2 regions of the Pseudoalteromonas maris genome follow, and region 2 is predicted to be linked to the other one. Evidence: predicted binding sites of a transcription regulator. Region 2 holds the regulator's gene; the other holds the start of a gene.
What was found. Region 2 encodes ArgR, which controls arginine synthesis, uptake and breakdown. Its sites were predicted from a motif close to ANTGAATANNTATTCANT; they were not measured.
Positions count from the first base shown of each region.

Region 1: argC (N-acetyl-gamma-glutamyl-phosphate reductase) is a predicted target of ArgR. The motif match lies at 10,175-10,192, and genes of this name have one in related genera.

Region 1 is NZ_JBMMUF010000004.1:289,403-305,425, reverse strand. It holds gene coaD (pantetheine-phosphate adenylyltransferase) at 1-165, shown strand, start outside; gene AAEU32_RS08230 (capsule assembly Wzi family protein) at 165-1,556, shown strand; gene AAEU32_RS08225 (hypothetical protein) at 1,533-2,027, opposite strand; gene AAEU32_RS08220 (hypothetical protein) at 3,868-4,074, opposite strand; gene argH (argininosuccinate lyase) at 4,224-6,089, opposite strand; gene AAEU32_RS08210 (argininosuccinate synthase) at 6,105-7,304, opposite strand; gene AAEU32_RS08205 (ornithine carbamoyltransferase) at 7,314-8,231, opposite strand; gene argB (acetylglutamate kinase) at 8,240-9,013, opposite strand; gene argC (N-acetyl-gamma-glutamyl-phosphate reductase) at 9,015-10,022, opposite strand; gene argE (acetylornithine deacetylase) at 10,247-11,392, shown strand; gene AAEU32_RS08185 (PstS family phosphate ABC transporter substrate-binding protein) at 11,456-12,424, opposite strand; gene phoR (phosphate regulon sensor histidine kinase PhoR) at 12,513-13,844, opposite strand; gene phoB (phosphate regulon transcriptional regulator PhoB) at 13,924-14,613, opposite strand; gene fba (class II fructose-bisphosphate aldolase) at 15,165-16,023, opposite strand, start outside.
Region 2 is NZ_JBMMUF010000003.1:117,166-133,188, forward strand. It holds gene AAEU32_RS05445 (DUF2608 domain-containing protein) at 1-179, shown strand, start outside; gene AAEU32_RS05450 (hypothetical protein) at 425-712, shown strand; gene lpdA (dihydrolipoyl dehydrogenase) at 796-2,208, opposite strand; gene aceF (pyruvate dehydrogenase complex dihydrolipoyllysine-residue acetyltransferase) at 2,352-4,211, opposite strand; gene aceE (pyruvate dehydrogenase (acetyl-transferring), homodimeric type) at 4,222-6,888, opposite strand; gene pdhR (pyruvate dehydrogenase complex transcriptional repressor PdhR) at 6,977-7,726, opposite strand; gene mdh (malate dehydrogenase) at 8,008-8,943, opposite strand; gene argR (transcriptional regulator ArgR) at 9,171-9,638, shown strand; gene AAEU32_RS05485 (Dyp-type peroxidase) at 9,635-10,540, opposite strand; gene AAEU32_RS05490 (ABC transporter ATP-binding protein) at 10,615-11,655, opposite strand; gene AAEU32_RS05495 (ABC transporter permease) at 11,655-13,286, opposite strand; gene AAEU32_RS05500 (Fe(3+) ABC transporter substrate-binding protein) at 13,300-14,313, opposite strand; gene AAEU32_RS05505 (DUF3885 domain-containing protein) at 15,366-15,965, opposite strand.

The sequences.
Region 1 (16,023 bases), on a different contig from region 2:
AATCGTAGGCTCAATCCAGATTTAGAAAGTGTATTTTTAACTCCCGCAGAAGAAAATACCTTTATCTCTTCCACCCTCGTCAAAGAGGTTGCGTTGCACGGAGGCAATGTGTCAGAGTTCGTTGCTCCCGTTGTCGCCAAAGCATTACAGGACAAACTATCATAATGGCATTAACTACACGACGTACATTGGTAATTGGCGCGCTATTGTTACCAATGCAGGCTATCGCCTCCCCATGGATTGGAACTGAATCAGCACAACTTCGCCACTCTGTAGAAGTGCTCGTAAATTATAATGTAATCAAACGCCCTGTTAATACTTACCCTTTAATGTGGAAAGGTATTATCTCTGATTTGCATGCAGTGCCAGTGCATACTCTCGAACCACAAGCACAATTTGCCTATTATCATTTGCAGCATGCGCTGAAGTTTGCCAAACAAGACTCCAGCTCAAAGGTGCGAGCTTTTGCCAACTCCAAGCCAGAAACATGGCAAGGGTTTGGACCACGTAACCGAGCAAAAAGCGGCATTGAAACAAGCGGACAAATCACAGGTAAAACTGTAAGCGCCAAGGTCAGCGTGAATTATCGTGATGATGCGCTAGATGGAAAGTATGTTGACTACGATGGCAGTTATCTTGCGGCTCTATTGGGGAACTGGTCACTCAGCGCGGAGAAAATAACTCACTGGTGGGGGCCAAGCCAAGAAAACCCATTGGTGCTATCAAATAATGCACAAGCTATGAAAGCTGTACGTTTGACGCGCCACGACAGTGGTTATGAGGGCCCGAGTTGGCTTTCATTTATTGGGCCGTGGAGCTTTACGGCCCTTGGTGCCAAACAACAAAATCAAATCAATAAGATAGCTGATGTTAAAGTGGAAGACGGTGACTTTTGGGGGTGGCGCTTTAGCAGTACGCCCATACAAGGTTTAGAGGTTGGCTTGAGCCAAACCCACTCTGACTGGCTGCACTTCCCCGTCGATACTATCACCGTGGCTGTTGCGGATGAACAAAAGCTCAGTGCGATAGATTTCAAATACTCAAGCACCCTCGGCTCTTGGCCTGTGGCTATTTATGCAGAGTATGCAGGGCATGTTGAGTCTGCCTTAGTCGCTGAAGATGGCGCGTTTACTTTAGGAGTTCAATCTCACTATGGCACCTCTGAGTCACTGTTAACAAGCTACCTAGAATATACTGACACTCAAAGCCAATGTATCAACCAAGCACCTGATTACAATTGCAACTATGGTAATATCGAGGTTGCTCAAGGCTACCAACATAGAGAGCAGAATCTAGGCCCGACAATTGGCAGCAACAGCGAAGCCGTGACTTGGGGGACGTATTATCATCGTGTGGGTGGTTACGCAGGCCATATAAAGCTGGGGCACATCAAAAATAACGACACAGACTTGGATATCACTCGGCTAGAGCTAGGATACCAGCAAGGTGTGTTCGGTATGCTAGTGCAACTTACAGGACATATTTGGCAGGAAGAAACAACTTCATCATCAGACACACATACTGCTCTTAGTTTAGCGCTGGAACACCGCTTTTAAATAGCGGCCAGCGCGGCACAGCCCCAAGTAATCTTTATTCACAATCAACGCGATTATCATCATGGCATCATTCACGTTGATGCCAATGGAATAGAGCGACCAAAGCCACCAAGGCTCGCCATTTTGCACAAGCACGAGATCTACATACAGACTGACATTTAGTGAGGCATTTGCCGATAGCCCAAAGACACAATAATAGAGCGCAGGGATTTTAACCCTGCCATTTTGAACAAAAATAAGCACAGCGACAGTGAGTAAGTCCGCAATTGGGTAGACAATATAAATAGTCGCTCCAATATCCAAAAACGAGGTGCTCAGATAAGACAGGTTTATAACTAAGCACAACCACAAAGGAGAAGCAGCTCTTTTGCGAGGCTCAGAATAGCTGACCATGTTGTATAACAGCGCCATCATGAATCCCCAGTTCACAAACGCGGTGAACAAAAGGGCTAACTCTCTATCGATGTACAACTAATTGGCTCCCATGTTTGCTCGTCTACCTTTATTCAGCCTTCCCCAAAAAAGATTAGACAGCCTAATAAGTCCCAAGAAATCTTTGTTTATTATTAGCGCTAAAATCATGATGACATCATTAATGTTTATAGCTATCGAATAGATACTCCATAGCCACCAGACTGAAAAGTTGCCGATTAAAAATGAGTCTAAATACATTGCTAAATGCAAAAGGGCGTTAACGGTTAAACCAAAGTAGCAATAATGCAGCGCAGGGAGCCTTGTTCCTCTTAGGGGTAGAAAGAACAAAAGCAAAACTGTCATAAGGTCTGCGATGGCCCAAATACCATACACATAGTAATCGAATTCGATAAAGGAAGTACTGAGGTAGGAAAGACTAATGGCTAAAGTAATAAGGATGGGGTTATGCGCTCTAGTGGAGGAGTCGGTAAAGCATACCAAGTTGTACAGCAGCGCCATCATAAATCCCCAATTTATGAAAGTCGCTATAAGTTGTCCTAACTCTACACCCACAAAAAACACTAAAATAGCCTCTGTCTTTTATTTCTAGCCAAGTGTGAATCGCTGAATTCACGGCTGAGTAAAAATTGCAAAAATGGGATTATGCTTAAACTTTTATTGAGTGTGTACAATCCAGTCAAATTATTACTCGAACGAAATGGTTCGATAATCAATTCTTATCTATTGTATCTCTCAAACTTGAGCTGTCAGTAAACCGAAATATAATTCGACTATAAACTCTCTCTATGTTTAAAAAGTCACGATTTAATATAAGACTAAGTATAAGTATCACATCGATTAGGTTTACGCCGATAGAATAAATAGCCCAAAACCACCAAAACCCAAACTCTTTGCTAAAGTGATAATCAATGTGCATCAGTAATTGCAATATACAATTAACGATTAGGCATCCAATAGAGTAATAGAATGCTGGAGGCTTATGTTTATTAGACTGAATGAGCACTATTATCGCAATAGTGAGCAGATCAGCTGCAGCCCAAGCCAAATATCTCTCAATGCCAAATTCAAATTGTGATGAAGTTAAATAGGAGATGCTAACTATTATGCTGATCCACAGCGCTGAATATTTCCGGTTGCAAGGTTCTGAGTAACTTACAAGATTGAATAATACAGCCATCATAAGGCCCCAGTTCACAAACAAAACGATAAGGTCTACGAATTGAACTGTAGAGAAGAAATCAAATATTTGCGTAGCTTCAAAGCTCATTGAAATACCCTTGCGAAGCAACGGTGTCAGTTAATCAAGCATTAATAGCGTCTATATTTCTTCGATAAAGAGAGTTGCTTTTCTTTGAGAGCTTTTCCACAAGAAGCTTTTTGAAGATGATAAAACCTAAAACATCTCTGTCTACTATTAGAGCGACTATCATTGTGAGGTCCGATAAATTTATCCCCATAGAGTAAAAGCTCCAAAACCACCACTCTTCTCTGTTCCCTGCTACTACAATGTCAGTATGCATGAGTAGCAAAAGGACACTATTGAATGTCAACCCTATAATTACGTATATAACACCCGCTGATATAGGCGATTTCCTGAAAAATAAGACTGGAACTATTAAGATAAGAGTAAGCAGATCATAAGTGAGCCACTTAAGGTAATAATCATATGTTCTAAAATAATCATGAAAGTGATCACTAATGAAATACGAGATGAACATGACCACGCTAACCCAAACAAGCCTTAAGTCTTGTTTAGCTTTGCAGCCCAAAAGTAGCAAGTTAAACAACATTGCCATTAGGAATCCCCACACAACGAAGGATCCCATAAAAACAGCTAGGCCTCTCTCAAAATACATCCGTCATCTCGTTTTATTTCCTAATTCTCTTTTTTAGGTGGATCAAGAATCACATCCCCACCGCCACGCTGTAACTCAGCTTGGCTCGCAGCTACTGCGTCGCTTGATAAAGTCACTGTATCAGATTGTAGCGTCTGAGTGCCAGTGTTTTGCGCTACAGGCTGAGCTTGCTGTTGTAGTGTTGTGTATGCTTGTGCTTGAATTTGTGAATTGGCATTAACTTGCATCGTTAATCTCCTTTAAAACCTAAGTTAAATTATTATTAACAGCCATGTCAAATGTTTAACATGCTTTGTAATGGAGCCGTCAAAATCAATTCTTTGACGACCCATATAACAATGCAGAAGGCGTGCCAAAAATCACAACATGATCAAAATTAGGCGATTTGTTGGCATGGGATCTCACCGATTTCCACTTTTTGTAGGTAGTAATCCATTGCCACTTCGTCGCAATTCTCCTTGCGTAGGCACAACTCACAGTCTTTCATAACCTTTTCAGGTAAACTTGCCTTGCTGCTGTCAGCAAATCCAAGTTTGGCAAAAAAATCAGGTACACGCGTCAGTACAATCACACGCTTAAGTGCCAATTTTTTGGCTTTTTCAAGCAAGTGTTCTACCAAAAAGCGCCCTTGACCTTTAACACTGCACTGTGGATTGACACCTAACGAGCGGATTTCAGCTAAACCGGTATCATACACGTACAAAGAGGCGCACCCCGTTACTTTGCCATCGACCTCGGTCACGGCAAACTCGTTAATAGAGTGCACCATGTCACTTTTTGCGCGAGGCAAGTTCTCACCTTCACGAGCCCAGTATTGTATAAGTTCGCTAATAGCGTCGACATCATTTAGGTTCGCGTCGCGCACCACAATGTGATGCTTCGCTTTAGCCTGTTTGATAGCAAAGCTCACTTGTTGAGGAGACGTTCCCCCAAGGGCTTTACGGGCATTCAGACATGCATCGAGCTCTAACACTGCGTACACATCATCATCTATGACATCGCATACAGCTTTAAATTGCGCAAGTTCCAGTTGTTCCAAGTTTTTCCCTTCACTAATCGCAACTTGCACAAGCTGACCAACAATATGATGCCCTTCACGGAACGGGATCCCTTTCGCAACTAGGTAATCAGCAAGCTCAGTGGCATTAGCATGGCCACCTTGCGCAGCCGCCTTGGTTTTATCAGCATTCACTTTAATACCATTGATGCATGATTGCGCCATGTGTAAACAAGCTAACCAGGTTGGCAGCGCATCAAAAAGCCCTTCTTTGTCTTCTTGCATGTCTTTGTTGTAAGCCAGAGGCAATGATTTAAGAGTCATCATCATGGCACTCATGGCACCAAATACACGCCCAGTCTTACCGCGGATAAGCTCCAACGCATCTGGGTTTTTCTTTTGTGGCATCAACGACGAACCTGATGTCACATTATCCGCCAAGTCGATAAAACCGGCTTCGCCAGAGTTATAGAAGATGAGGTCTTCAGCAAAACGAGACAAATGCAGCATCGAAATTGATGCGGTGCTTAGTAGCTCCACAACAAAGTCTCTGTCTGATACTGCATCTAAGCTATTGCGTGTCGCACTGGCAAAACCAAGGTCCTGAGCAAGAAGCTCTCTGTCCATGGCATAAGCAGTGCCAGCTAATGCGCCACTCCCTAACGGGCATTGGTCAAGGCGCTTGAGCGCATCATACAAACGACTCTCATCACGCTCTAGCATTTCCACATAAGCCATACACCAGTGACTAAATAGCACAGGTTGAGCACGTTGAAGGTGGGTATAGCCGGGTAAAACAGTACCAAATTCACGCTCAGCTAACGCAATCAAGGCTGTTTTAGTCGCGCAGATGGCATCAGCAACTGTTAACGCAGTCTTTTTACACCACAACCGGAAATCTGTTGCCACCTGATCATTTCGACTACGTCCTGTATGCAATTTCTTGCCAAGATCGCCCACTTTACCAATTAGCGCGGCTTCTACGTAGGAATGAATATCTTCATCACCACTGAGCGCTACACTATCCGGGTCCGCTTTAACTTCCTCAAGTAACTCATACAAGGCACCCACTAGCTCTGAGTGCTCAGCATCAGTTAATACAGCAACACGATTGAGCGCCCCCGCCCACGCGATAGAGCCGATAATGTCTTGCTCAGCCATAACATAATCGAATGGCAAAGAATCATTAAACTGTTTAAAAGCTTCATCAGGACCCGATGAAAACCGTCCACCCCAAAGTGCCATACCCTATCTCCTGCCTTACTTCTTAAGCGCTGCAATTCTGCTAGATAACGAGAACAAACGAATAAATCCTTCAGCGTGTGATTGGTCATACACATCGTCTTCGCCGAAGGTAGCGAAGTCTTCACTATACAGGCTGTTAACTGATTGCTTTTGTACTGCGACTACTTGACCCTTGTACATTTTCAGCACAACTTCACCACTGGCGTATTGTGAGAATGCCTCAGCCGCTGCCAAAATACTGTCTTTAAGTGGTGTAAACCAACGACCGTCATACACTAGATGTGCAAACTCACCAGCCAAGGTTTCTTTCCACTTGCGGCTTGATTTATCCAGAACTAACTCGTCAATCGCCTGTAATGCCGCCATCATCACTGTGCCGCCCGGTGTTTCATAACAACCACGAGACTTCATGCCAACTAAACGGTTTTCAACAATATCAACACGACCAACACCGTGAGGCGCAGCGAGTTGGTTTAATTTAACCAAGCACTGATATGGGCTTAGTTGTTCGCCATTAACAGCTACAACTTCACCTTTTTCGATGCTTAAAGTAACTAGCTCTGGCTCATTGGGTGCTTGCTCTGGAGCAGTCGTCCAGGTCCACACTTGGTCACTTGGCTGACACCATGGATCTTCAAGTTCACCACCTTCGTGAGAAATATGCCACGCATTGGCATCTCGACTGTAAATTTTGGTGGCTGACGCTGAACACGGAATATCGCGCTGTGCTAGGTAATCAAGCAAAGACTCACGGCTTGATAGATCCCACTCACGCCAAGGCGCAATCACTTTTAGATCAGGCGCAAGGGCAGCGAAACAAGATTCAAAACGGACCTGATCATTCCCTTTACCTGTGCAACCATGGGACAACGCATCAGCGCCCACTTTGCGCGCAATTTCTACTTGTGCTTTAGCAATGATTGGACGTGCCATCGAAGTACCTAGCAAATAGGTGCCCTCATATACCGAACCGGTTTTCAACGTTGGATAGATGTAGTTAGCAACCATTTCTTCTTTAAGGTCAACGATATGGCACTCAGACGCACCCGATGCAATCGCTTTTTCCTCTACGCCTTGCAACTCTTCCTCTCCTTGGCCAACATCGGCAACGAATGCGATAACTTCACATCCATAGTTCTCTTTTAACCATGGAACGATTGCTGATGTATCTAAACCACCCGAGTAGGCCAATACAACTTTTTTAATAGTGCTCATCTCAAGTCCTTAAAAATTTGGGTTTAATAATGTCACTAGCAAGGCATTTTGCGCATGCATGCGGTTTTCTGCTTGCTGAATAATTTTTGATTGTTCGCCATCCATCACCTCAGAGGTAATTTCAAATTCACGGTGTGCTGGTTGGCAATGCAATATCGTTTGTGCGCCTGTCATCTCTACCAGCTCTTTGTTTAGCTGATATGGCATGTACTTTTCTTTTACTTGCTCAAGCGGTGTGTTGTCGCCCATTGACACCCATGTATCTGCATATAAAGCGTTAGCACCAACAGCCGCTTCGACACGGTCACTGACAAGGATAGACGCTCCTTTGGCTGCTGCAATTTGCTCTGCTTGTTTAACAATTTGCGCATCAGGACCGCTGCCTTTGGGGCATACTGCCACAAAATCTGTACCTAATGTAGCAGCAAGTAGCATTAATGAGTGAGTTACGTTATTTCCCTCACCTAAGTAAGCCAGTTTTAATTGACTCACATCACCATGTACCTCTTTAAGTGTCAAAAAATCGGCAAGCGCCTGACACGGGTGATACAGATCACACAATGAGTTAACCACAGGTTTTGCTGAAAACTCACTGAGTTCTTGAAGTGTCTTATGCTGATTTACACGAGCAACAATGGCATCAGCCCATGCGCTAATATTGAGCGCAAAGTCTTTAACTGACTCACGCGAACCCATTGCACCATTTTGCTGATCCAAATACACCGCATGACCACCTAACTTGTGGATACCAAGATCAAATGTCAGACGAGTACGTAAACTTTGCTTCTCAAACAGGGTTACAATGGATTTGCCAGCCAATGCCTGCGCATAGTCTTTTGGTTGTGCTTTGATCTCTTGCGCTAGGTTTAATAGCGACAGTACTTTTTTGTCATCTAGCTCTAAGCCAGTAATAAAATCTTGTTTCATAGTCATATCTATATCGTAATTTGAGTGCCCACGTGCTCGCCATTGAGCAACGCGATGAGGTTTTGTGGTTTTAACCAGCTTGAGATATACACACCTCTTCGTAAGTGCTGGGCTGCAAGAAGACTGGTCTTAACTTTGACCTCCATCCCGCCCGATATAACTCCTTGTTCAATAAGCTGTGAAATGTGCTGTGCACTTAATACATGCAAAGGCTGCCCTTGTTGGTCAAGCACTGCCTCTACATCGGTCATGAAAATAAGTTCCGCTTGTAACTGCTTAGCAATGGCCGCAGCAGCTTCATCGGCATTCACGTTGTACCAATTACCTTCGCTATCGAAACTGATACTGCTAACAACAGGCAAACGGTGGTTTTCTAATAACGAAGGAACAATTGAGCCCGGTACTTCTTCACACTCGCCAACACACCCTAAAGCCTTGAGTTTTTGCTGCGCTTGTACTCCAGCTTCATATAGGCTAATGCCCACGGGTTGTAATGCGTTTTTCAGCGCCGCGCCAACGAGTTGTTTATTCGCACACCCAGCTAATGCCCCCACGATATAGGGCATTTGTTCAGCAGGACTAATGCGTAACCCCTGATGCTTTGCGGTTGCAAACCCTGCATCGTGTAACCATCTATCCACCAACGCACCACCACCATGAACAACAACATAGTGGGCATCGGGCTTTGATGCTAAAGCTGCAAATAAGGCATCCAACGCCTCAAGGTTATTCAATACGGCTCCGCCGAGCTTAATTACCCATGTTTTCTTTGCAGTTGCCATATCACATTAGTCCCGTATTAATTGCTAAGCCTGCATTTAGGTTTAAACACTGCAATGCCTGACCTGATGCGCCTTTGAGTAGATTATCGATAGCAACACTGATGATCAGTTGCTGATCCTTTAGGTTCCAGCCTATGTCGACATAAGGTTGATTTTCGATTCCTTTAATAGACGCGACTTGCCCTGCACCTAGCAAGCGAATAAGCGGCTCATCAGCAAGTACTTGATACGCAGAGCTCACATCCTCAATGCTCACACCATGATTAACTTGGGCATAGATGGTCGCCAAAATGCCTCGCTTGAAATTACCCAAATGCGGTGTAAATAGAACAGGATGATCAAGATATTGTTCAATCTCCGGAGTGTGGCGATGATTGAATAACCCATAGGGCGTGAGGGATACCTCACAAAAATGCGTACCGATATTGGCCTTTCTACCGGCTCCGGTAACACCTGAGACGGCATTGATAATGATGTGAGCATTATCTGCTAACAGCTGGGCGTCTTTTAAGGGTTTGAGCGCATTTAGGCTCGCAGTGGGATAACAACCAGCAACCGCCACAAGATTGGCATCTTTTACTTTGTCACCATACCACTCTGCTAAGCCATAAACAGCGTGATCAAGTAGTGCTGGGTGTTGGTGTGTAAAACCATAATATTGGTCATACTGGCTCGCATCAGATAGGCGAAAACCTCCAGATAAATCAAATACTTTTAAGCCCATTTCCAAAAATACAGGAGCTAAGTCAATGCTCACTTTATGATCGGTGCACAAACATACTGCATCTGCTTTTTGCGAAATATCTTTGATAGCATGAGGGCTTAATCCTTCAAGGCAAAGATCAACTACTCCTTTGTGTTCAGGATACAATTGACTTAATGGCTTGTTTAAATCTGCACTTGCTTCAGATACATAGCATCCTACTAAATCAAAATAAGGGTGATTGGCGATTAGCTTGGCTAACTCAGCCCCGCTGTAACCGCTTGCTCCAACTATTACAATATTCATTTACAACACACTCAAAAAAGAACTAAATAACAGGCGGGAAGCCCGACGAAAAAAAAGTGAGTACACACCCTGTGAGGGATGTGTACTCGAACTATCGTCGTTGCGATATGCTAGGAAGAAAACCAATCATCAAACAATATTTATGCTAAAAAAGTGAATTGATATTCACTATAAAGGCATTTATATTGTTATGCAACAGTTGTGAATAATTATTTGGAAAATTTATGCTAACCCCTGATTTTATTGAGCTATATAAGCAACTTATTGCTTCTCCCTCGATTAGTTCGCTTGACCCTCAACAAAGTCAAAGCAATCGCGGCGTTATCGAACTCCTCGCTACATGGTGTGAATCACTCGGTTTTGAGTGTCAAGTCATTGAATTAGAAAGCGCTCCGGGCAAGTTTAATCTGCTCGCAAAGCGCGGCGAAGGAGCCGGTGGTTTGATGCTCGCAGGGCACACAGATACGGTGCCTTTTGATGAAGGCCGTTGGCATAGGGATCCATTTACTCTAACAGAGCAAGATAACAAGCTGTTTGGTCTGGGCAGTATTGATATGAAGGGATTTTTTGCTTTTGTACTCAATGCGATTGCAGAGCTTGATAGCAGCACTCAACAGCAACCTCTGTTAATTTTAGCGACCGCCGATGAAGAAACGACCATGGCCGGTGCGCAAGAAGTTGCAAGATATCCAGACTTAAAGCCCGCACGCTGTATCATTGGTGAACCCACCGACATGGTGCCAGTATTCACTCACAAAGGTCATATGACATCGGCAATTCGTATCATTGGAAAGAGTGGTCACAGTTCAGATCCAGAGCGCGGCATCAATGCCATTGAAGTGATGAATCTGGTCATTCAAAACTTGCTGAAGCTAAAAGAGGAACTTAAGAATAAATATTCAATTGAGCACTTTGCTATTCCCTATCCAACTTTAAACTTAGGGCATATTCATGGTGGAGACAGCGCAAACCGTATTTGCGGGTGCTGTGAATTACAGTTAGACATGCGTCCTCTACCGGGGCTGAGCATCCCAGAATTACAAGCAATGTTACTTGATGCCACCAAAGACATTAATACGCAATATCCGGGCTGTGTTGAAGTGCGTGACATGCACGAGCCTATACCTGCCTTTGCGGGTACCACTGACAGTGCCCTTGTGAAACTCGCAGAGTCCGTATCGCAGCAACAAGCCGTGGCCGTGAATTATTGCACTGAGGCACCATTTATCGCGCAATTGGGGTGTGAAACGATTGTTATGGGCCCAGGTTCCATTACCCAAGCACATCAGCCTAATGAATTTTTGGCGATGGAGCGAATCGTCCCCTCGCAACAGATGATAAAAGAGTTAATTCACAGAAGTTGTTGGTAAATCAAGGTATAAAAAAGCCCCTCAGATGAGGGGCTTTGCTTGTTAATCAACAAGATTCAAAGATTATTTTAAGCCTAGCTTAGCCAATTCGCTTTCAACCATTTGTGCTGAAAGTGGCACATAGCCGTCTTTTTCAACAATTTTCTGACCTGTTTGCGACAGCACCATTTTGATGAATTCAGCATCGATTGGTGACAGTGGCTTGTTTGGGTGCTTGTTCACGTAAACATATAGGAAACGTGATAGTGGGTACTTACCTGTAGCTACATTATCAAGTGTTGCGTCAACAAACTTGTCGCCTTTTTTAGCTAGAGGCACAGTGCGCACACCCGATGTCTTGTAACCGATACCAGAGTAACCAATCGCGTTCACTGAAGACGAGATAGACTGTACTACTGACGCCGAACCTGGCTGCTCGTTTACGTTGTTACGGAAGTCACCTTTACATAATGCTTTCTTCTTGAAGTAGCCATATGTACCAGATACAGAGTTACGACCATAAAGCTGAATGTCTTTAGAAGCCCAATCACCCTCAAGACCAATCTCACCCCAGCGATTCACTTCAGAATCTGCACCACATTTACGTGTTGATGAGAAAATCGCATCAACTTGGTCAATACGCAGACCTTCAATCGGGTTATCTTTATGTACAAATACCGCTAGCGCATCGATCGCAACGCGAATCTCAGTTGGTTTGTAACCGTGGCGTTTTTCAAACGCTTCAATTTCTTTAGACTTCATTTTACGGCTCATTGGGCCGAAGTTAGCAGTCCCTTCTGTTAATGCTGGAGGAGCAGTAGATGAACCAGCAGCTTGAATTTGGATGTTTACGTTAGGATAGATACGCTTATATTCTTCTGCCCAGAACGTCATCATGTTAGCGAGTGTATCTGAACCAACAGATGAAAAGTTGCCTGAGATGCCACTTGTCTTTTCGTACTCAGGAATCGCTTTGTCTGTAGCCATTGCTTGACCTGCAGTCAGAGCACTAATAGCAACGCCCATTGCAGCAACTAAGTTTTTAAATTTCATTGGGTTCTCCGATTTGTTCTTCCCATGTTTTAACTGCGGTCATTGTGCAGGGGAAAAATGACAGTTAAATTACTTAAAAATGACACTTTTATGACTGTACTAAATGCAAGGTATCGCTGGGCTTTGACACCACCCAACTCGGTGCGAATGCAAACCAAAAACAGCTTCCCTGACCTACTTTACTGTCAATATGTAAGGTTGAATCATGGCGAGTAAGCACATGTTTAGTGATTGCAAGACCTAGACCTGAGCCACCAGTCTTTCGGCTTCTAGCCTTATCAACACGATAAAAACGCTCAGTGAGTCGATTTAAATGCTCCGGCGCAATCCCCTCACCATTGTCGGTGACACTAAATTGCGCGTAACCACCTTTTGTTTGCCAACGCACAATGATCTCTCCACTCTCTGGCGTGTAATGCACAGCGTTAAAAACCAAATTCGAAAACGCACTGCGTAACTCTTCGCCAGCGCCTATAACATCGAGATCGTGATCTACTTCGAAGATGAGGGTGTGGCCTTTATCTTGATTCAGTGATTGCGCTTCTGTTTGGATCAACTCTAACATTGCGGGCACATTTACTGGTTTGTCATTGTCATGTTTACGCGCACCTTCGATACGCGACAATGACAGAAGTTGATTGACCAGAGCATCCATACGTTGGCACTGCTCTAACATGGTGGTGTGGGCCTTTTGCCACATCGCTGGAGGCGGCATGTTATCCGCATCCATCATTTCCAAATATCCTGTAACCACTGTCAATGGTGTGCGCAACTCATGGGATACGTTGGCGACAAAATCTTTGCGCATTTGCTCGAGTTGCTTGAGCCGCGTGATATCACGCACTACCATCATTATTTGCGACTGCGCATATGGCATGACCCTGAATTCTAAAATTTGCTCGCCGCTGTGGGTCACATCAAGCTCTAATGGTTCATCATATTTAGCTTTAAGCATGTAGCGACTAAATTTAGGGTGGCGAATAAGATTATCAATACGCTGACCATGATCAGCAGGCCATTGCAATCCAAGCAAACGCAAAGCAAGTTGGTTACACCACACAATACTGAAGTCGAACTGCAATACAATAACTGCATCAGGCACGGCTTCAGCGCCTTCTCGGAAACGACGAATGAGATCAGCTAGTTCATTGCGCTTTTTGCGGTTACGTTGTTGTAAATGATAAATGCCTTCAAAGACTTGCTCCCACGCGCCTTCTCCTTCAGGTGGATTAAAAGAGCGCTGATTAATAAGCCAATCACTGAGACGATAGAGCTGACGATAATGCCAAAGTAGTAGCGTTAAAGCGCCCAAAAAGAGAAGCAAAAAAGGTGCGCCTACAAGCACACCTATCATTACTAATGGTAAGAAGTACATAAACAAACGCTTTGTTAGCGTGCGTTTATTAATTACTCGATACATAGATTATCTCTATTTCGTGCATGACGATGCTGTGCTGATTAACAGCTAGGGCATGCCATAATCACGCCCCCACATGTCCCTACACTTTGCTTGAAAAGCGGTAACCCGCTCCACGCACAGTTTGTACTAAGCGATCATGCCCCATCGGCGCGATAGCTTTTCGTAAACGACGAATGTGTACATCAACCGTTCTGTCTTCCACATACACATTCGTACCCCAAACATGATCCAGCAATTGCTCTCTGCTGTAAACCCTCTCTGGGTGAGTCATGAAAAAATGTAATAATTTGAATTCAGTAGGGCCCATATCGAGCTCACTACCTTGAGATGTTACGCGGTGAGAAACAGGATCGAGCCGCAAACCATGCACTTCAATTGCTTCTTCTAGGGATGTCGGTGACACTCTGCGGATCACGGCTTTCATACGCGCCATCAATTCTTTGGGTGAGAACGGTTTAGTGACATAGTCATCAGCCCCCACTTCTAAACCGCGCACTTTGTCTTCTTCTTCGCCGCGGGCCGTGAGCATGATGATCGGAATATTGCGTGTGTGATCGTTTTGCTTGAATTGCTTGGCTATTTGAATACCGCTGCCACCTGGAAGCATCCAGTCCAATAACACCATATCTGGGTATGGCTCAACCATAGCAGCAAGCGCTGAGTCATAATCCTGTGCTTCTATTGCCTGATACCCATTTTGCTCGAGGACGAACACCAGCATTTCGCGAATAGGTGCTTCATCATCAACAACAAGAACTTTACGTGACATTCCATTTATCTCTTATTGGTCTTAATGAACGCATGCCATTATTAGTACTTTTTGTGACATTTTTATGAAAGCCTATACCTTATAACTCAAACTGGCAAAAATAGCAGACCGATCCGCGGATCGCTATCTTACTAAGCACACATGTTTAGATCACTTTTATACTAGGGAGTGCCCTGATTCCCTCCTTGGCGGGATCAGTATTTTACTAATCGATCTGCATTGGGATCACTCTTATACCAAGTGACGCGTATTACTAATAACTAACCCCCTGATTTTTGTTTACTAAATAATCAGAATGTCACTGGTGGACAACACAGTTAGTACGACAGTGATCCCAAATCCCCTAAGTTGATAAAACTCTGATCCCAACCGATCAGTGCATCACTTTTTTGATAAAGTATAATTTATCATGCAGTTACAAAAATTACTGGTGGCACGTTGATGATCTGAGCGTTGCTTGAATCCCCATACTCCAATACTGAATAGGTAAAATCTTGATCTAAAAAAGCCCCGCATAATGCGAGGCTTTCTATTGTACTAACTATCTAAAATTACTTAATTTTAGGTGCTAGCTCACCACTTAGATAACGCATGTGCATGTCATCTAAAGAAATTGGCTTGATCTTATCCGCCTGACCCGCAGTACCAAACGCTTCATAACGCGCAACACAAATGTCAGTCATTGCTTTTGTTGCTTCTGCAAGGAACTTACGAGGATCGAAGTTCGCAGGGTTGTGCGCTAGGTGGCGACGAATCGCACCCGTTGAGGCTAAACGCAAATCAGTGTCGATGTTTACTTTGCGCACGCCGTGCTTAATCCCTTCAACGATCTGCTCTACTGGCACACCGTAAGTTTCAGGGATCTCACCACCATACTCGTTGATCACCGCTAGCCACTCTTGTGGTACAGATGAAGAGCCATGCATTACAAGGTGCGTATCAGGAATACGGCTGTGGATTTCTTTGATGCGGTTAATTGCAAGAATGTCACCTGTTGGTGGACGCGTGAACTTGTATGCACCGTGTGATGTACCGCAAGCAATAGCAAGTGCATCAACACCTGTTTTAGCAACGAAATCAGCCGCTTCTTCAGGATCGGTAAGCAATTGATCGTGAGACAATTTGCCCACTGCACCAATGCCATCTTCTTCACCAGCTTCACCAGTTTCTAATGAACCAAGTACACCTAGCTCACCCTCAACAGAGACACCACATGCGTGCGCCATCTCAACGGTGCGACGTGTTACGTCAACATTGTACTCGTAAGATGAAGGAGTTTTACCATCGTCAAGCAATGAGCCATCCATCATTACTGATGAAAAGCCTAGTTGAATTGAGCGCTGACATACTGCCGGAGACGTACCATGGTCTTGGTGCATTACTACAGGGATGTGAGGCCACTCTTCAATG
Region 2 (16,023 bases):
ATACATTCGCAGCCTTTCACTACACCGCACTTGCCAGCCATAAACAAGCACTGACAAAGGGAGAACTCGCTGACACATTTCAGGCAAAAGCAACCCAACGATGGTGCAATCTCATAACTGGCATGCATAACAACCTGTTGCAGCCGAGTTATGCTCGCCTTTGTTCTAAGCAAAAATAAATGTAACTAATTATGCCAAGCCATGGTGTGCTCAACTGCACAAAATACTGATTTTTAAATACTTTATTTCAATTTAAGGCTGTACTTTGTACCTATGCATCGCATTTATTGTAATGCCCTGTAATAACCTAAGTTAAAAAATAGACTATATTTTGTACTAACCCTTTTTTATTAACCTAGGCTTAACGCGGGAATGAAGAGCCATGAATAGAACCGACTGTTTTATATCGCTGTGCAATACACTAATGGAATATCAATCTATAAGACCAATGATCCCATTGGATGATGAGATGATGTGTTGTGAATACATGCCCGTATGGTTGGAGAACATTGAGCACGAGAATCACGGCCTGTGCCAACGTGTATTAGATACCTACGAGGCGCTACAGCAAGTGCAGCCAAGTTTGTCTGTACAGCAGTTAGGTAATGCCATGTTTGCTGAGCGCAATGGCGCAGATTTTGTAAAAGCCTGTCAACGCTTGGTGTATCTATGCCAGCAAGGCTACTGGCCTTCTGAAAGGCGAGCCAGTTAGTACCGAGTCTCATTAATTGCTTCACCAGCACATACAAAAAACCCGGCCAAGGCCGGGTTTTTTTATACATCAAGAAAAAGTGATTACTTCTTCTTAACTGCTTTTTTGTTTGGCAGGTCAGTGATTGAACCTTCAAAGATTTCCGCAGCTAGACCGATAGACTCGTTCAGCGTTGGGTGAGCGTGGATAGTTAGCGCGATGTCTTCACCGTCTGCACCCATCTCAACTGCTAGGCCGATTTCGCCAAGCATTTCACCTGCGTTAATACCAACCATAGCACCACCAATGATACGACCTGTGTCTTTATCAAAGATAAGCTTAGTTTGACCTTCAGTACGCGCTGATGCGATTGCACGACCTGATGCCGCCCATGGGAATACCGCAGTTTCAATCTTCAAGCCTTGCTCTTTCGCTTCTTTCTCAGTAACACCAACCCATGCAATTTCTGGGTCTGTGTACGCGATTGAAGGAATACACTTAGGATCGAAGAAGTGTTTCTGACCAGAGATAACCTCTGCAGCAACGTGACCTTCGTGAACCGCTTTGTGCGCTAGCATAGGCTGACCTACGATGTCACCGATTGCAAAGATGTGGTCTATATTTGTCTTCATTTGCTTGTCAGTGTTGATGAAGCCACGCTCGTCAACATTAACGCCCGCTTTGTCAGCGTCAAGAAGCTTACCGTTAGGAGTACGGCCTACAGCAACAAGTACTTTGTCATAACGTACTGGCTCAGCTGGCGCGTTCTTACCTTCGAATGTTACGTATAGACCGTCATCTTTAGCATCAACAGCAACTACTTTAGTAGAAAGCATTACGTTGAACTTGTCTTTAACGTACTTTTGGTAAATCTTGATTACGTCTTTGTCAGCCGCAGGAACTAGCTGGTCCGCAAACTCAACAACGTCGATTTGTGAACCTAGTGCGCGGTAAACAGTACCCATCTCAAGACCGATGATACCACCACCTAATACAAGTAGCTTCTCTGGTACATCTTTAAGCTCTAGAGCACCTGTTGAATCGATTACACGCTCATCTTCAGGGATGAAAGGTAGACTTACAGGCTGAGAACCTGCTGCGATAATAGCATTGTCGAATGTGATCGTTGTGCCATCAACGTCAATGGTGTTGCTGCCAGTGAATTTACCGTAGCCGTTAACTACTTTCACTTTACGCATTTTAGCCATGCCGTCTAAGCCACCAGTCAATTGACCGATTACAGATTCTTTCCAACCACGGATTTTGTCTAGGTCGATTTCAGGCTTGCCGAAAGATACACCGTGTGACGCCATTTCGCTTGCGTCATCAATAACTTTAGCAACGTGAAGTAGTGCTTTAGAAGGAATACAACCTACGTTCAAGCACACACCACCTAACGTGTTGCGCGACTCTACTAGAGTAACTTCTAAACCTAAGTCTGCGGCACGGAAAGCTGCAGAATAACCACCAGGACCACCGCCTAGTACAACGACTTGTGTTTTGATTTCGTTGCTCATGCTATTACCTTATTTTGTCCGAACGGGAAGCAATAACGAATAATTTCATTAAACGGTCATTGCTCACAAAAATTGTGCAAAGATTGTATCATTGCCATGTATAAAAATCCCAGTAAAAACCGTTTACTGGGATTAAAGTTGTCTTACATTACCAAGTTGCGAATATCGCTTAGGTAATTTGCCAGCGTCACAGTAAAGCGTGCAGCTAACGCACCGTCAATTACACGGTGGTCGTATGAACAGCTTAGCGGCACCATCAAGCGCGGCTCGAACTCTTTACCATTCCACTTCGGTTTGAAGTCAGACTTAGATACACCCAGAATCGCCACTTCAGGCGCATTCACGATTGGCGTAAATGCTGTACCACCAATACCACCTAGGCTTGAGATAGTGAAACAGCCACCTTGCATATCTGAAGATGTCAGTTTGCCATCACGTGCTTTCGCTGAGATTTCCATTAGTTCACGAGATAGTTCGATGATGCCTTTTTTGTTTACATCACGCACTACCGGCACAACCAAACCATTTGGTGTATCAACTGCGATACCAATGTGCACGTACTTCTTCAGGATCAGGCTTTCACCATCTTCCGACAGCGATGAGTTAAAGGTTGGGAACTCTTCCAACGCTTTCGCTGCTGCTTTCATTACAAACACAAGTGGCGTAATTTTCACGCCTAGCTTTTTCTTCTCTGCAAGCGCATTTTGCTCTTTACGGAAGGCTTCTAAGCTCGTGATATCCGCTTCATCGTATTGCGTTACATGCGGAATGTGCACCCAGTTACGGTGTAAGTTTGCACCAGAAAGTTTCTGGATACGTGAAAGCTTCTTCTCTTCCACCTCACCAAACTTACTGAAGTCCACTTTCGGCCATGGAATAAGGTCTACACCTGCACCATTGCCGCCTTTACCAGCATTACCTGATTCAACCTGCTTAACTAGCTCTTTAACGTAGTTCTGCACGTCTTCTTTGATAACACGGTTCTTACGACCTGTGCCTTTCACTTTGGCAAGGTTGATACCAAACTCACGCGCTAAACGGCGAACAACAGGTGATGCGTGTGCGTAGTCACTGTTCTCAACGAAGTCTTCACGCTTCGCTGGCGCTGGGCCGCCTGCTTTTTGAGTCGGTGCAGGTGCCGCAGCGGCTGATGCACTTGCTGGGGCAGCAGGTGCCGCTGCAGGCGCTGAACCTTCAACTTCAAAGGTAAAGATGAGCGAACCTGTGCTCACTTTGTCGCCCACATTCACTTTTACTTCTTTCACAGTTCCTGCGAACGGAGCTGGCACTTCCATTGAAGCCTTGTCGCCTTCAACGTTCAAAATAGATTGCTCTTCTGACACGCTGTCGCCAACATTAACCATGACTTCTGTCACTTCAACTTCGTCACCACCGATATCAGGCACGACAACTTCTTTAATTTTCACACCACCGCTTTGTGCTGGTGCGCTCGCAGCCGCTGGTGCAGGAGCTGAGCCAGCTGTTTCAAAGACAAACACAAGCGAGCCAGTTTTTACTTTGTCGCCAACGTTCACTTTGATTTCTTTAACAATACCCGCTTGTGGCGCTGGCACTTCCATTGAAGCCTTATCGCCTTCAACACTTAGGATTGATTGCTCTTGCTCAACGGTGTCACCAACACTGACCATGATTTCAGTGACTTCTACTTCATCATCACCAATATCTGGCACATTAATGTCAACACTTGCGCTGGCAGTCGCACTTGCAGCTGGCGCTGGCGCCGCTGCAGGTTCAGGAGCAGCTTCTGCAGCTGCACCTTCAAAAATCATAATCAAGGTGCCCGTTGATACCGTGTCACCTTCAGCAATTTTGATTTCTTTAACCACACCCGCTTCGCTTGCAGGTACTTCCATAGAGGCTTTGTCACCCTCTACAGTGATAAGCGATTGCTCAACTTCAACCTTGTCACCAACGGCAACAAGAATCTCAGTCACTTCAACTTCATCGCCACCAATATCTGGTACTTTAATTTCAATAGTCATTGCTAACCTCTTAAGCGTACAGCGGGTTAATCTTGTCTGCGTCGATGTCGAACTTCTTAATTGCATCTGCAATTACAGATTTCTCAACATCACCACGTTTAGCTAGCTCAGTCAGTGCAGCAACTACCACGTAACCTGCGTTCACTTCGAAGTGACGACGTAGGTTTTCACGGCTATCCGAGCGGCCGTAACCGTCAGTACCTAGTACGCGGTAAGACTCAGCTGGGATGAAGGCACGAATTTGCTCGGCATAATTCTTCATGTAGTCAGTTGCAGCAATTGCTGGTGCATCACCTAGTACAGTCGCAAGGTAAGGAACTTTTGCATCTGCTTCAGGGTGCAGCATGTTGTAACGATCTGCATCTTGCGCATCACGTGTAATTTCATTGAATGACGTCACAGAGAATACATCTGACGCAATGCCGTAGTCGTCGCTAAGGATTTGCGCCGCTTTACGAACTTCATTCATGATTGTGCCAGAGCTTAGAAGCTGCACTTGACCTTTGCTGCCAGCATAACTTTCTAGCTTATAGATACCCTTACGAATACCTTCTTCAGCACCTTCTGGCATAGCCGGTTGATGGTAGTTTTCGTTCATCAGAGTCAGGTAGTAGAACACGTTCTCTTGGTTCTCACCGTACATACGACGGATACCATCTTCGATGATTACTGCAACTTCATAACCGAATGTTGGGTCGTAAGAAATACAGTTAGGAACTGTGTTTGCAAGAATGTGGCTGTGACCATCTTCGTGCTGTAGACCTTCACCATTAAGCGTTGTACGACCTGCGGTAGCACCTAGTAAGAAACCACGTGCTTGCTGGTCACCTGCCATCCACGCCATGTCACCTACACGTTGGAAGCCAAACATTGAGTAATAGATGTAGAACGGGATCATTGGTAGATCGTTGGTGCTGTAAGATGTTGCTGCAGCAACCCATGATGACATTGCACCTAGCTCGTTGATACCTTCTTGCAGTACCTGACCGCCTTGGTCCTCTTTGTAATAAGAAACGATGTCACGGTCTTCTGGGTTGTAGTTCTGGCCACGTGGGTTGTAAATACCGATTTGGCGGAACAAGCCTTCCATACCAAACGTACGCGCTTCATCAGCAATGATTGGCACGATATTTTTACCAATACCTTTGTCTTTTAGTAGCACATTAAGCGTACGAACAAACGACATAGTCGTTGATACTTCACGCTTTTGCTCTTCAAGTAGAGGCTTAAATGCATCTAGCTGAGGTAATGCCAGCTCTTCGCTAAAGTTAGGAAGACGCTGCGGCGTGTAGCCATGAAGCGCATTACGACGTGCATGCAAGTATTCGTATTCTTTCGAACCTTCTTCCAATGTTAGGTAAGGAAGGTTAGCCAGATCGTCTTCTGATACCAAATCTTCAAGACCTAGACGGTTACGTAGATGTGCTACGTGCGTCATGTCCATTTTCTTAACTTGGTGCGCAATGTTTTTACCTTCAGCTGCATCACCCATGCCGTAACCTTTCACGGTTTTAGCAAGGATCACAGTTGGACGACCTTTGGTTTCTTGCGCCGCTTTGAATGCTGCGAATAGTTTTGATGGCTCATGACCACCACGCTTCAGCGCGAAGATTTCTTCGTCTGTCATATCAGCAACAAGCGCTGCTGTTTCTGGATAGCGGCCGAAGAAGTGCTCACGCACGTAGGCACCATCTTTGGCTTTATACGTTTGGTAATCACCATCAACTGTCTCGTTCATCAGCTGTAGTAGTTTACCTGTTGTGTCTTTAGCAAGTAGCTTGTCCCAACCACTGCCCCACACAACCTTGATTACGTTCCAGCCAGCACCTTTGAACAAACCTTCAAGTTCTTGAATGATCTTGCCGTTACCCATAACTGGGCCATCTAGACGCTGTAGGTTACAGTTAACTAGGTAGCACAGGTTATCAAGACCTTCACGCGCAGCGAACGAAATTGCACCGCGTGATTCTGGCTCATCCATCTCGCCATCACCAAGGAATGCGTAGACGCGCTGATTAGAGGTATCTTTTAAACCACGACCATCAAGGTACTTAAGGAAGCGAGCTTGATAGATTGATGCGATTGGACCTAGACCCATAGATACAGTTGGGAATTGCCAGAATTCAGGCATCAATTTAGGGTGTGGGTAAGAAGGAAGGCCATTGCCATCAACTTCTTGACGGAAATTGTCGAGTTGCTCAGCCGTTAAACGACCTTCAACGAATGCGCGAGCATAAATACCCGGTGAAATGTGACCTTGGTAATACACTAAGTCACCACCGTCTTGCTCGTTAGGCGCACGGAAGAAATGGTTGAAACACACTTCGTAGAATGCAGCTGACGACTGGAAAGACGCCATGTGTCCACCTAAGTCAAGATCCTTCTTAGACGCACGCAGAACAATCATGATTGCATTCCAACGGATGATAGAACGAATACGGCGCTCTAGATTTACATCACCCGGATATGCAGGTTCTTGGTCTGCTGGAATAGTATTAACGTAGTTTGTTGTTGTGCCTGTTGGCATATCAACGCCGTCTAAACGAGCTTGCTCTAATACTTGCTCAAGAATAAATTGCGCTCGCTCAACGCCTTCTTCACGCACTACAGACTCAAGGGCTTGTAACCACTCTTGGGTTTCAAATGCGTCTACGTCAACTTTATTGACTTCAGACATATGGAGTTTTCCTTATGTTTAAAATACGAATTTAAAATGCCAAAAAGCCCCTATGCGAGCCATGCTCCACAGGGGCTTACAGCGAATTTTATTGTGCTCGAGTACGTCGTAATGAGCGCTCGATACGAGAGTGCTCTTTGGTTGCTTCCAGTAATGCTTCTTCAATAAACGCTAAGTGTGCATTACTGGCTAGACGTGCCTCTTCTGGACGACCTTCAATCACGGCATCCATTAACACCTGACGATGCTCAGCGAGTTGCTGAGAAACCGCGGTTTTCTTCAAAAGTACTTGCAAGTTTTGCAGTACATTTTGCTCCAACAAGGCTTGCATGCCGCGCACTAGGTGCAACAACACCACATTGTGCGACGCTTCAGCGATACTAAAATGAAATGCATTGATGGCTTTGGCCTTCGCTGACAAATCATCACTCGCTTGGGCAATCTTGTCGAAACTTTCTTTTACTTTCACAAAGTCATTTTGCGTTCCACGCAGCGCCGCATAGTACGCCGCAATCCCTTCAAGGGCATGACGAAACTCAAGTAAGTCAAACTGAGACTCAGGGTGTTTACTGATCAACTCAAACAGCGGATCACTTAACCCTTCTTCAAGCTGGTTTTTAACAAATGTGCCACCACCTTGACGGCGCGTTACTAAACCTTTGGCTTCCAGTTTCTGAATTGCCTCACGCAGTGAAGGTCGAGACACTTCAAATTGTTTTGCCAGCTCACGCTCCGGTGGCAATTTCTCACCAGGTGCCAGCGACCCCTCCAGAATCATGTTCTCAAGTTGCGCTAGGATCACATCTGAAAGTTTCGCTGCTTTGACTTTTAATGACATTGTTATTTTTAGCTTTGGGTAAATTGGTCATACCAAAAAGTGCAGATACGTTACCAGATTCACCCTAGGCTGTCAAAAATGCCGGTAAACGACTCAAAAAGTGTTCACTCAGTATGGAATATATGGACAAAAATTAAAGTCTTTTTCACATTGCAACAAATGGTCATACCAGTTAAAGCACCAATTTTTGACCATAAAAAAGCCCCCACACCATTGATGTAGAGGCTTTATCCACCTAAAACGACCGCTTAAGTGGCAGCTAACTATTTAAAATAGCAAGCTTATTTATTCATGAAGTCGATACCTTCTTGGATATCTTTGTTCAGAGTTGCAAGCATGTCGTCTTTTGCTTTTTGCTCGAACGCGCTTAGCTCACCGTAAGAAAGAAGCTCTTCAACACCGTTCTTACCTAAACGTACAGGCTGAGCGAAGAATTGTGCGTCTTCACCGTTACCTTCAACGTAAGCGTACTCAATTACTTCTTCGCCTTGCATACCTTTAACTAGAGAAAGGCAGAAACGCGCTGCTGCTGCCCCCATAGATAATGTTGCGCTACCGCCACCCGCTTTTGCTTCAACTACTTCAGTACCAGCATTTTGAATACGCGTTGTTAGTGATGAAATTTCCTCATCTGAGAAAGAAGCGCCTTCAACTTGTGAAAGTAGAGGTAGGATAGTTGTACCTGAGTGACCACCGATCACTGGTACTTTAACTTCACTTACGTCTAGACCTTTAAGTTCAGCAACGAAAGTCTCTGCACGGATAACGTCTAGCGTCGTTACACCGAATACGCGAGCTGGATCGTAAGTACCTGCTTTTTTGAATACTTCAGCAACGATTGGCACAGTGCCGTTTACTGGGTTAGTGATGATACCAACCATCGCTTTAGGACAGTTTTTAACGATACCTTCAGCAAGTGTTTGCACGATGCTTGCGTTTACGTTGAATAGGTCAGCGCGGTCCATGCCAGGCTTACGAGGCATACCTGCTGGAATTAAAACGATGTCACAACCACTTAGTGCTGCATCAAGGTCGTCTTTACCGAAACCTTTTACTGCTACTGCAGTTGGGATGTGTGATAGGTCTACAGCAACACCAGGAACAACAGGCGCTACGTCGTATAGCGACAGTTCAGAACCTGCTGGAAGGCTATTTTTTAGTAGTAAAGATAGCGCTTGACCGATACCACCGGCAGCACCTAAAACGGCAACTTTCATTTTAATTCTCCGTAAAATAACGAGACTAGTTTGTAGAGATTGGGTCGTGTGACCAATTGATGGCCATAAAGATAATGAAAATGGGCGCTAAAAACAAATTTATCGTCGTTATTTTGATGATAATCTCAACTATGGTCGTAAACTTAGGTGTAAACAGCAAGTCGTGATGAAATACACTCACTTCTTAGGTAGAATGTTTACAATTTATTGCAAAGAAGAATGACATTATGCAAGCGCAAGAAAAACAAGAAGCACTGGTCAAGGCATTCAAAGCCATCCTCAAAGAAGAAAATTTTGGCTCTCAAGGTGAGATAGTTGACGCCTTAAAAGAGCAAGGCTTTGACAACATCAGCCAGAGTAAAGTGTCGCGCATGTTGAGCAAATTCGGTGCAGTAAGAACGCGTAACGCGAAACAAGAAATGGTGTACTGCTTACCAGCAGAACTCGCGGTGCCAACGGCTAAATCACCATTACGCCAACTGGTGATCGACATCGTACACAACGAAATGATGATCATCATCAACACCAGTCCGGGTGCGGCTCAACTTATTGCCCGTTTACTGGACTCATTAGGCAAAGCCGATGGTGTACTGGGCACGATTGCTGGGGACGACACTATTTTTATCGCCCCTGCCAAAGTATCTGAAATCGATACCACGCTAGAGCGCGTGCGTAAGTTATTCGACAACGTCTAACTTTTTAAACTTTTAAGAAACTCGATTGAGGGAGCAAAAAATGCAGCTCCCATATCCGCCTGCGTAAAATCAAGCCACGCATCATAATGCTGGTGATCACCTAGTTGGCTTTTGAGCATCTGCGCAAATGCAGAGCCACTGGCCGAGCAGGTAACTGACAACATTCCTTGCTTGTTCATGCTACCAAATGGCATGCCTTGATGCAGAATAAGCGGTTCACCCTTTTCGTCTTTTAACTCAGTGCATACGGCATGGCTGTTGGCATTGAGTGGCATAAGTAGCTCACTATCCAAGCGCGTACGCCCCATCACCAGCTCTTGATCCTCAATGGATAATGCTTGCCACGCATTAAGATTATGGGTGAAACGTTGCACATGAATATAACTGCCTTGCACAAACTCTGCGTCGCCCTCATCAACCAATGCAGTGAGCATTTTTTGTCGACCGCGAGGTGTATCAGGGGCATAAACAAAGCCATTAAAATCACGGCCATCCAAAAATCGAAAGCAGGTGATCTCTTCCACTAATTCAACATCAGGGCTCAATACTTGCAAAACACGTTGGCCAAACAGGTGGTTCACGTCTTCTCTATCAGAGCGTATTTGGATGAATAAATCGAACGGTCTCACACCCACACTGTGATCAGCATTAGCAAAGCTTGGAAAGCTAGCCAGCTCACGGGGCATCCCCTGTGAGTAGAAATGAGGCCAATATTGCGCACCAATAGCAACAAAACTAGATACCATTGCCTCGGAAAAACGGTCGTCATATTCCGCTTGCAATTCAACTAGTTGTGCAATTTTGCTTTTAACCGTTTCATCATGTCCATCTAAGACATTAAAAAACAGATGCAGGCCATGTAAATTCGCCTGCGCACAAACGCCAGACTGCGCTTTAGGCATGGATGCTAAATTCCTTCGACTTTTATTGTTATGCGTGCTTTATCATAGCGCCTCTTGGTGCGATGAATAAGCGATTAATCAGTAAAGAAATTTACCGAGTGTGAGGTAATTGTAATCGATAGCTTTTGTGTCGGCAAAAACTCTTGTTCAGGTTGGCTTACGGGTACTTCAATTTCCTGCTCACCTACGCGCACACGATACACATATTCAGTGCCCACAAAACGCTTAGAAAGCACGGTCACTGTGCCTTTGTCATCAGCAACCAGATGTAAATCATGGGGACGTACATACAGCTGACCTTCTTTAGCCTTGGCGTTCACTGGCTGTAATGATTTGACCACGCCAAACTGTGTTTCGAAGTGATAGTCATCCTGCATGGTTGCATCAAGATACAAGCCATCCCCTAAAAACTCAGCAACAACGCGCGAGCGCGGGTGCCCGAATAACTCTTGTGGCGTGCCTTGTTGGGCAATTTTACCTTGGTGCATGACAGCCAATGTGTCAGCAAAAGCAAAAGCCTCTTCTTTAGAGTGCGTCACAAAAATAGCGCTAACCTGTTGGTCTTTAATGATACTGCGAATATCGGCAATTAACTGAAAGCGCACTTGATGGTCGATGTTTGAAAACGGCTCGTCGAGCAGTAATAAACTTGGCTTGTAAGCCAATGCTCGGGCAATTGCTACACGCTGCTGCTGCCCACCTGACAACTGATGCGGATAACGCTCAGCGCACTCTTCTAAGTGCACCAGCGCAAGCATCTCTGTGACGCGAGCTGCTTTTTCACTCTTATTTAAATCTGTTAGACCAAATGCAATGTTTTGCGCCACACTTAAGTGCGGAAACAACGCATAGTCTTGGAACATCATGCCCATGTTACGGTGCTGAGGCGCAATAAACTGCGACTCGTCACACAGAACTTTATCCCCTAAACGGATCACCCCTGATTGCAAACGCAATAAACCGGCAATGGCTTTGAGGGTCGTCGTTTTACCACAGCCACTGGCACCTAATAGGCAGAGAATTTCGTTATCACCTAAGCGCAAGCTCAGGTTATCAACTACCGCTCGCTCACTATAGTTAAAACAAATGTTCTCTAGGTGTAATTGCGCCGTCATCAGTGTTTATATTCCATTGAGCGGTTAATAAAATACAGCGGGATCAAACCCACAATAACAATAAAGAGTGCAGCCACTGAAGCAAGTTCAAGTTGCTCATCGCTAACATATTGGAACACATGCGTTGCTAAGGTTTCAAAATTAAATGGTCTAAGCAGCAGTGCTGCGGGCAACTCTTTCATGCATTCAATAAACACCAGCAAGGCTGCGGTGAGGATGCCGCGTCGTAAAATTGGAATGTGGACGCTCGTCAGTGTTTGTCTTGGGCTTCGCCCCATTGATTGACTCGCCATATCCAAATTAGGGCTGATGCGACTAAAGCTCGCCTCTATCGTGCCATGAGCAATAGCGTAAAAACGCACAATGTAGGCGAAGATAATGGCAAACAAGGTGCCGCTCAAAAACAGTCCAGGCTGCCACGATGATGAGTCGAACCACACATTTAACTTACCTTCAATAAACGTCAGCGGTAGCAATACAGCAATGGCTAACACTGTGCCGGGTAAAGCATAGCCCGTACTGGCCATGCGGCCCGGCCATAAACTCCACGCACTGGGCGTTAAGCGCTGAAAATAAACCACAAAAATGCTCAACACTATGGTGGCGAAGCTGACAATGGCCGACACTTTTAAGCTTTGCCACGCATACTCAAAAAAGGCGCTGTTCCACGCTTGTGTAAAGTAATCAATGGCATAACCAAGTAACACAAACACGGGTATAGCAAAGGCGATGAGCAAGATACTACTGGCAAATAAGGTAGCTGCCAGCGCCTTGCGTTTTGTTAGATAATACAGTGGTTCATGGGTAATTTGGCTCTGTCGTTCAAACACAGCCTGATTGCGTCGAGAGTAGCGCTCAACCATAATAGCGACAAATAATATGAGCAACATAATGCCAGATATCTTTGCCGCCGCGGTGAGTGAGTAATAACCAAACCAGGTGTCATACACTGCTGTTGTCAAAGTACTCACGGCAAAATAACTGACCGTGGCAAAGTCAGCCATGGCTTCCATGCTAATAAGTGCAATGGCCGCAGCAATAGCACCTCGTGCCAGTGGCAAACTCACTTTGAAAAAGCTTTGTATTGGCGATTGCCCCATGATGTGTGCGGCATGCACTAATTTCGGAGATTGCTCTTTTAGTGCGGTTTTAAAAATTAAAAACAGATAGGGATACAGCACCAGCGCAATCATTACAATTGCCCCACCTAAGGTGCGAATGTCAAAAAACCAGTAATCGTCAGGTGATTGCCAACCAAAAAAGTCGCGCAGAGCAATTTGTACCGGGCCGGCATAGTCAAATAAATCAGTGTAAACGTAGGCAATTAAATACGTTGGCATGGCTAGCGGCAGCATTAACGCCCACTCAAAATGCTTGCGCCCCGGAAACTCACAATTGGCAACGAGCCACCCCAATGGCAATGCAATTAAGCAACTAAGTAACGCCACCCCCAAAATAAGGATCAGGGTATTGCCGATGTAGTCCCACAGCACAGTATCCCACAGGTGTGCGAACACCTCAGGATCACTTTGTAAAGACTCAAATATAAGGAAGCATAACGGCAACGACAGGCCAAAGCCTGTCGCGCATGCTATTAGCTGCCACGAAGACAGCGAAAGCTTAAACTGCATTTATACCAATCAGTTATAGGTCGAATTTCACCTCATCTAGCAGTTTTAAAGCTGCTGGACGGTGCTTGCTGATTTCCGATAACGGCAGAGTATCTTCTTTGAACTCGCCCCAAGAAGCCACAAGCTCAGACAATGGCACGCCCGGCTTAACCGGATATTCCATATTCACAGAGGCATACATATTTTGCGCGGTATTGTCGGTCATAAACTCGATCAGTTTCAAGGCATTTTCAGTGTTTTTGGCATGCTTGGTGAGCACAACACCAGAAACGTTCACATGTGCGCCTCGGTCTTGCTGGTTCGGGAAGTTAATAAATACTGAGTCAGCCCATGCTTTTTGCTGCGGATCTTCAATCATCTTACCGAAGTAGTAGCTGTTACCGATCGCCACGTCACACAAACCTTCTTTAACCGCTTTAACTTGAGCGCGGTCATTACCTTGAGGTTTACGAGCAAGATTCGCTTTCAAACCTTCTAACCATGCTTTTGTTTGTTCTTCACCATGATGAGCAATCATAGATGCAACCAATGCGAGGTTGTAAGGGTGCTTACCTGGGCGCATACACACTTTGTTTTTGTACGCATCAGTAGCTAAGTCTTCATAGCGTAATGTATCAAGCTTACCAACACGATCTTTTGATGAATAAACATTACGAACGCGCTTTGTAAGAGCAACCCATTGCCCCTGCGGATCACGAAAACCTGCTGGGATATTAGCGTTAACGGTTTCACTTGCAATCGCTTGAGTTAAAGCCATTTCTTCTAGCTGCATTAAAGCGCTAAAGTTTGACGTTAACACGAGATCTGCTTGAGTGTGTTTTCCTTCACGCTTAAGACGCTCAATCAAGCCTTTTTTGGCAAACACGACATTGGTTTTAACCCCTGTTTGCTCAGTAAATTTTTCTAAAATTGGCTCAATTAGAAACGGTTGGCGAAAAGAATAAATGTTAACTGTTTCTTCAGCCATAGCTGCCGATGAGAACGCGGTAATGACAGATGCTAGCGCAAACCCCAGTGCTTTTTTCATTAAAGCCTCCAAACAAAGTTGCAAATAATAATAATTCTCAAACGCATCATACTATCAAAGTTAAAAATGTACAGTATTTAAAGCGAGTGATGTTTGCTAAGTGTTTCGCACTCCCCTGACGCTAATGGCTTCCAACTTAGCGCCACAACGTGTGAGAAATATCTCACATAGTGCGAAGCGATCACTCAAATACCCTCATGAAAAACCTTCCAGAATCACAACAAACTACTGATCTTTATCGCTTTTACCTTTCATTTCAATATTCTTACAAAATCCTGACCACTTTTTGCATACAGATCTCTTCGCCCGCATCTATTAAACTATACGGGTGGTTTGTAAGGGATACAGACCCCGGAGTTAAGGAAAACCAGTTCGCAAGGATGTGAATTTAAGCGGGATGCTTTTACTACATGGAATAGAGACACGGAAAGGTTTCTTACAGTAAGTGCAAGATGCACAACAGAGTATGGATGTTACTCAAGGATGAAAGAGGTTGGGTTCTCGAAGGAAAACTAACAGGATGTTAGCTCACAGGAAGTGATGGACTAATCCCAGACTTAAGGTATCAAAACGCGAACCAAAGATACCCTACTAATGAGTCGCAAGACAGGTTGTCACAGGAAAAGGACCAAGGATGAAACCGCAACATGTTGCGGAGGATCTTTCGCAGATCTTAGGGAGTTGAACTTGCTTCAATATCTGGCAGGATGCTAGAAAAATTCCGTCAGCGCGGCCTTTTAGGTCGCGTATTTTTTTGCCTATTTTTCAGCTCAAACTCCAGCGCAACAGCTATGGCTGCAAGCGCAAGCGGCGCGCCGCACAATAATCAAAGCACTAACCTCAGTAAAATTAGGCTCGATACGTTTATCGGAATAGGCAGTTGAAGATCTTACTTTATAAGGAAAGAGAGAAGCCTCTAATTCTGTAACTGTTGACTCAGTATCATGCATTGTACTTTCTTAGTAACGCTCGCATAACTGGCGAAATGTACTTGGCTAAAATTAGCGACGAAGGTGCTCAAACCAAGCGTCTTGCGTCCTATTTAGTAACTTCTACGGATTACCAAACCATTGCTTCATGATGCCAATATCATATTGTAAAAGCCAACTATTAAACTGTTTGTAGATTCTAGAAAGCATGAATTTATTGCTACCCACCAGATCCATACCTCTATCATCATATGGATGTGCCAAAACGCCTAGCTCCAAATCAAATATGTAAACGTCGAGCCAATAAGATGGGCTGATCCCTAGATCATTTGCCATTTTACCAAAGAGTAATTTATGGAGTTCGGTTTTAGCTATTTTGAAAAAAACGTAGTTTCGATGCCACTCCTCATCTTCGTCCCATTCACTGTATATGTACCTTATTTTTGGGAACTTGATTCCTAACTGTTTTAATTCACGAAACTGAGACAACTTTGATAGAAGAGAATCTCCAGCAAATGAGATACAGATTGAAAGTTCATTGTTCTTTTCGAATACAGTTTCGATAATTTCAGTACAACGCTCTAGAGCGGTTGTGAACATCGAAATATGAGAGTCATGCTTTGCAGCTTCCGACAACTCAAATCTTAAACAGTTTTCGTTGCTATAGAAAATCGCATGTTGGAAGGAATTCTTTCCAAATTTTTCGAATGCTTGCTGGATCATCCTTGAGCTCTCCAATACCCACATAAGGGACGGCGATGCGTGGGCTAAAATTGGAGCG